One region of the Paenibacillus sp. 2TAB23 genome, then DNA from elsewhere that is predicted to be linked to it. Evidence: riboswitches for the same ligand, from Rfam matches in the RefSeq annotation. Region 1 holds a riboswitch; the other holds the start of a gene.
The links. Region 1 has a riboswitch for ZMP and ZTP ahead of AB4Z29_RS10995 (bifunctional 5,10-methylenetetrahydrofolate dehydrogenase/5,10-methenyltetrahydrofolate cyclohydrolase). Riboswitches for the same ligand answer to the same signal wherever they lie in the genome.
Positions count from the first base shown of each region.

Region 1 (3,258 bases):
CTTTTCTTTCAAGCACTTTAACAAACGCATCTTTACCGTACATATAAGCTTTTATGTCCCTATGGAACTGTTTAGCAAAGCTCTCTTTTAAATCTCCATAGCGATTTGCTTCATCGGCATTCTTTCGAAGGTAATTCCTTACCGCCAAATGGCGAGTAATAACGCATCCCCAAAAATATACTTTGATTTTTGAGATTCCTCACTAAACTTCTGTTTCCGATTATCTTTGTATTCTGTAACCACAACGTTCATCTAATTAACCTCCTCAGGGAATTACTCTTTGAGGGTGGTTTAGAAGTATTCTCGAACAATTTGCGGATCTTAACAGTAAACTATCTCTTCTCGGTCAACTGTACGCTCGTATCGTATCCAGCTCATCTCTTCGATACCGAGCAACTCCTTAAACCTCTCTACAGCGGCGAACTCCTCATCATCAAACGCTAGATTACCAGCTAGGAGTTCTTCAATAGATTTTATCTGCTCTTCCTTCAGTCCAAATACCCTAAAAGCCTCGGGACGAGGATTTTGTTTCATATATCCATCCAAAACTGAGGACTCCACTTCCTCATATTCCTCCATTAATTCTTCGACCTCACGATCCATTAACTCGTAAAATACCTGAAGGTTCGAAATGACCTCTCCTTTATGGAAGATTTCAAACCCCCAGCCATGATCCTCCAAGTTGGTAAAGTATAAGATCGGACAATGTGCTGATAATGTCTTAAGTTGCTGCGATGCCACAAATTCCCCGTCTTCTGATGTAAAGAACGCAATCCATTCCTCGCTCAACTTAAGCGTTGGCGTACCTGTAGACAGGTTCTCGACAAGCTTTGGTTTATCAACTGTTCGAATAATATTGCCGTATGTAAATTCACTCATTGCTTGCACCTCTCTCTAAATAATTCAATAACAACATGTTTCCTAAAGGAATACTTCATTAATTCGGGAGGCTCTTGTAAGATTCCTTTAATAACGTAATCTGTCCGTTAGCGTAATGCAAGAATGGAGCAGTTGCCAATGCAACTGCTCCACGGTGCTTTGAGCTAACGTTTTCCGTTAGTTGAACGATATGTTGCTAATTTAATGTTAATTTTTCAGAGGCTTCGACTGTGTGTTTGAGCAATGTTGCTATTGTTACTGGACCGACCCCTGCTGGCACAGGAGTAATCGCCGATGCATTTGTTATACAAGATTCATAGTCAACATCCCCGATGTTACCTACGTTGTAACCAGCATCTAATACAATTGCACCTGGCTTAATCCAGTCACCATGAACAAATTTCGGCTTACCAACCGCCGCTACTACAATATCGCCTAAACGAACCATTTCTTCTAAATTAGTTGTTTTGGAATGACACATCGTTACAGTTGCATTTCTATTTAAAAGCATTAAGGATACAGGTTTTCCAAGGATTGGGCTTCTCCCAATGACAACAGCGTGCTTGCCTTCAATAGAAATTTTGTAATAGTCTAAAATAGCAACAATTGCTGCTGGCGTACAGGAAGGAAAGTCGGCTAAGCCAAAGGCGTTTTGAGCAAATCCAAGTGTTGTTACTCCATCTACATCCTTTTCAATTCTTATTGCTTCAAATGCTGCTCTTTCGTCAATATGTTCTGGTACAGGGTGTTGCAACAATATTCCATGAACATTTGGATCAGCATTAAGTTTGTTTATAGCTTCAATTAATTCATCCGTCGAAGTATTCTTTGGAAGAACAACACGAATAGATTCAATACCGAGTCGCTTGCATGCATTTCCTTTCATACGTACATAGGTAGCTGATGACGGGTCGTCACCGACTAAAATGGTCGCTAAACAGGGTACAATACCTTTTTCAGATAAACGATTGATTCTGCCCAACAATGATTCCTTAATGCTAGCCGCAACAAGATTACCATCCAATATTATTTTTGCTGTTGTCATCTTATCAACCCTTTCTAGTTGGATTAAAGCATAAAGAGGTAAGGGGATTTCCCCTTACCTCTGCCCAGGCGTACGGCTATTTATCCATGTGCTCCCTCATGGTTACCCATGCTCCGCCAGTCACACATAGTCAAGTTATGACTCAATTATATCAACTATATACAAATATTTCATTAATTAATTAGTTATTGAGCACATCTGCCCGTTAGCGTAATGAAGCAGCCGATCATTGTGGTCGGCTGCTTCCGTGTTTTTATTGAACTATCGTTCTCCATTAATTAAATCGTATGTATGGGCTCAATTCCAAAAAAATATCATCTTCCTATACCCGACATCCCATATTTTTTCGTTCCCCTCAATGGTTATCGTGAACTCACTCTCCGCCTCGATAGGAATCTCAAACATCGCCGGAAACAGTTCCGGATAAAGGCGTTGATCCTCTCCAGAGCTGGTCAATACCTCGCGTCCATTGACGGAAACACGGATTCTGCCATCATAATTCATTTGTTCAGGTATCCCATAATTTAAGGAGAAAATAATCTCCTCTTTATTCGTATAAGTGAACGTTTTTAAATTTCCACTTTCGACCTCATACATATTATAGCGGGGGTTTACGTCTTGATCGCTTAATTTAAAGCTATTCGGTTTTATTCCGGTTGATAAGTTTCCAGAGTTGTCCATCAATTCGTTTATCGCTAAAAATGGTCCTTCTTCTTTAGTTAACGCTTTATCCACAATCCCACACAATCCCCATACCCCTACGAAAAGAAGCACAGAGGAAATGGCTGCTATTATAATATTGCTCCAACCATGTTTTGAACGAAAACCCAAATTATACGCTCCAAAACCGACTGCTGCACCTAATGAGTTTAGAATGGCGTCGTTAACATCGAAGCTGCCGAGAAACGTAAGTGCCTGTACGGTTTCCAGTACAATAATTGACAAAAAGAACAATCTAATGAATCGAACAAAAGTGATCCGATATAATAATGGAATCAATATTCCAAAAGGGATAAAGGCTATGATGTTCCCAATCCCTACAAAATCCATGAGGATAGGATGTAGAAGATCAGATATAGTTGGCAACCTAAAGAAACTGTCAGGTAAAAAGATAAAGGTGTAGCCAGCGGTTTGCCCTGCGGCACCTGTTCTATCGAAAGCGAGAAACATAAAATAAAGAATTAAAGCGGTGTATAGTATGGTTATGGTAAAAAAAATCTTACGTTGCTTTGTCATGGTTAACTCCTTTGTCGGGGGGTGCTTCCTGAAAAACTGAACTTGCTGCCTCAACCTATTTTACTATAATCACTAGTAACCTGCCCGTTCGTATTTTT
Region 1 is NZ_JBFRGD010000006.1:6,941-10,198, forward strand. It holds gene AB4Z29_RS10985 (GrpB family protein) at 1-148, opposite strand, end outside; gene AB4Z29_RS10990 (hypothetical protein) at 322-879, opposite strand; gene AB4Z29_RS10995 (bifunctional 5,10-methylenetetrahydrofolate dehydrogenase/5,10-methenyltetrahydrofolate cyclohydrolase) at 1,076-1,924, opposite strand; ZMP/ZTP riboswitch at 1,980-2,058, opposite strand; gene AB4Z29_RS11000 (VanZ family protein) at 2,222-3,160, opposite strand.

Region 2 (3,258 bases), on a different contig from region 1:
GCAACCAAACCGGCAATATGTGCCATATCGACCATGAACAATGCGCCTACGTCGTTAGCGATTTTACCTAGTTTCTCGAAATCAATCGTACGCGGGTAAGCACTAGCGCCTGCTACGATCAAGCGAGGACGGTGTTTGAAAGCAAGCTTGCGCACTTCTTCATAATCGATCGTGAAGGAATCTTCTTGCACGCCGTATGCCACGAAGTTGTAAAGCAAGCCGGATGCGTTAACCGGGCTGCCATGCGTCAAATGTCCGCCGTGAGCCAGGTTCATCCCGAGAACCGTATCGCCAGGCTGCAAGGCTGCAAGGTAAACTGCCATGTTTGCTTGGGCGCCGGAGTGAGGCTGAACGTTCGCATGCTCAGCACCGAACAATTCTTTGGCACGGTTGCGCGCAATATCTTCTACGATATCAACATGCTCGCAGCCGCCGTAGAAACGCTTGTTTGGGTAGCCTTCTGCATATTTATTCGTTAGCACGCTTCCCATCGCTTCCAAAACCGCTTCACTGACAATGTTCTCAGAAGCGATAAGCTCGATGTTGTCACGTTGACGAGTAAGCTCAAGGCCTAATGCTTTCAATACTTCCGGATCTTGTTTGCGCAAATTTTCCATTTCGATATTCCTCCTCAAATTAGACAGCTCTATTTAAAATGGTTTATTCAATAAGTTCACGCTCGGCACATGCTCGTTAATCACATGTGCCGGCAGATTGCTCAGCCGTTATGGCATCAGCAGGCTGCTCATACACAGCTCGCGAGCCCCCGATCAGCTTGGGCCGCGTAACCGCCATCGTCACATGGGCTTCCCCGATGCTTCGAATGGACGGACGGACCGGAACGGCTACCCGCTTCAAATGCATCCCGATGAATGTATCTCCAATATCGATGCCCGCATGTGCTTGTACAGTTTCGACAAGGCACGGCTCCTGTAAGCTGCGGTAGGCGTATGCCGCCATAGATCCGCCAGCTTTGGGCACCGGTACCGCCCCGACAATCTCCAAGCCATAACGGTCAGCAGCAGCACGGTCTATCACAAGCGCACGGTTCAAATGTTCGCAGCACTGGTACACCGGAATGAAACCAAGCTCGGCTCTTGCAGCTTCCACGCCGGCAAATATTTGCGCAGCTGTCTCGACTGTGCCTGCCGTGCCAATCCGCTCGCCGAGCACTTCACTAGTACTTACACCGATAACCAGCAGCTGACTCATTCCTAAATTCCCTGCAGCCGCCAGCTCGCGCACAATCGTTTCTACCTGCTGGGCAATGACTTCAAGCTGTGCATGTTCTTGTATGCTCATCGCGATGGCCCCCAATTAGGACTGGCTGATAGTCTGTTTTTCGATTTCCATCACTTTGTTTACTCTTCCAACATGGCGCTCACCATTCGAGAACGGTGTATCCAGCCATATTCGAATAATCTCAAGCGCAATGCCAGGGCCAATAACGCGTTCGCCAAGCGCCAATACGTTCGTATCGTTATGCTCCCGTGTTGCTTTGGCTGAGAACATGTCATTGACAAGCGCGCAGCGGATGCCGCGTACTTTGTTGGCCGCAATGGACATGCCAATTCCCGTTCCGCAAATCAGTATACCGCGCTCCGCTTTGCCGCTCGTAACTAGGTCACATACGGGTAATGCATAGTCCGGGTAATCAACCGATTGGTCGCAGCTGCAACCGACATCTTCAATTTCATGGCCAAGCGACTGAAGAAAAGGGACAACCTCATCCTTCAAGCGATAGCCCGCATGATCGGCACCAATAGCAATTTTCAACGTAAAAGACCTCCTTCGGAATGAAACATTACAGTGCTAGTATACCTATTTTTGCAGAAAAAGACGAAAAAAGAGCAAGACATGCTAATTAGCATGCTGCTCTTTGCCCAGGCGACCGGCCGTATATTCCGATGCTCCACCGTGGTTAGCCCACTTCCGTCGCCAGTTACATCGGAAACCGTATATTGTCTTTTCATAATAGCTGATACGGCTGCAAAAATCAATCTATAATACGGGTTGCATCCGCGGAATTATCTTTTGGAAAGCTTGTCCAGAAGCTTCACGAGCGCATCTTCGATTTCGTTTGCACTGCTGTTATAAATAGATAATGAGCCGCCAAATGGATCCACGATGTCGAAGCTTGGAATTTTGCGTTCAAGCTCTAGCAGCCGGCTTCTCTCCTGCGATGTAAGCTGCTGGCCTAACGCCTGCTTCATATGCATCTCCGAATACAGCCGCTCCAGCTCTTCGATATCAGCAAGCACCTGCGCATCGCGATTCGCATACTCCTTCAGCGTATAAGTCTTATCAACCGCTTCGGGATACCATTGCAGCAAGCCCCGTTTGTGGTTGGACGTCATGGTCAAAATAATGTCGGCCCAGCCGACAGCCTCGCCTGTCAGTGCCAGTGAGGTACTCTTATGGTCGATATCACGCTGTCTTAGCGTTTCTACCGCATTCGCCGACACAGGCAAGCCGTCAATCGTCGATATGCCCGCTGAGCGAACAGCTACTGTAATGCCTCTCAGAGCAGCCATACGGCGCAGCATAGCCTCCGCCATCGGAGAGCGGCACGTATTGCCGGTACAAACAAACAATATACGTTTCACACTGCCAACTCCTTTTCACCCTCAATTCAAGCTGCCTAGCCATTAGAAAATAAATAAAATGCCGAAAACAAACAAAATGCCGCCGCCGATTGCCTCGCCATATTCCCCAAGGTTCCCGCTGACCTTACGGCCAAGCAATAGACCGCACACGGACATAAGACCGCCCAGTACGCCGATCATCAGTACGGTCGTCCACATGTTGGCCGCGAACATGCCTAGCGTAATACCAACAGAGAACGAATCGATGCTGACGCTTAGCGAGAGCACCAGCAATCCCCACAACGATTTGTGATCGAAGGATTGCACCGCATCTCCCCGCAGTGAGCTGTATATCATATGCCCGCCGAGCAGCACCAGCAATACGCCAGCCGCGGTAGTGGCTACAGATCCAAGCAGAACACCTACATATTGTCCCGTATATATGCCGGCAAGCGGCATTATAACATGGAACAGCGCAATAACGACGCCCAGCTTTAAAATATCACGCAGCCGAATTCCCTTCAGACCGATTCCCAGTCCGAGCGAAAAAGCGTCCAGCCCAAGCGCTAATGCAATAATGAGCAGTGTCAGCAGCTGACCAGCTTGCAATTGTGCCTCAACCAAAGTCTATCTCCCCCATGTCCGCCTGTTTTCTATACCAAACATATGCGGA
Region 2 is NZ_JBFRGD010000017.1:162,195-165,452, forward strand. It holds gene glyA (serine hydroxymethyltransferase) at 1-617, opposite strand, end outside; gene AB4Z29_RS22475 (TIGR01440 family protein) at 694-1,302, opposite strand; gene rpiB (ribose 5-phosphate isomerase B) at 1,318-1,776, opposite strand; ZMP/ZTP riboswitch at 1,875-1,956, opposite strand; gene AB4Z29_RS22485 (low molecular weight protein arginine phosphatase) at 2,028-2,606, opposite strand; gene AB4Z29_RS22490 (manganese efflux pump MntP) at 2,649-3,209, opposite strand.
Region 2: another riboswitch for ZMP and ZTP. It lies ahead of rpiB (ribose 5-phosphate isomerase B); the one in region 1 lies ahead of AB4Z29_RS10995 (bifunctional 5,10-methylenetetrahydrofolate dehydrogenase/5,10-methenyltetrahydrofolate cyclohydrolase).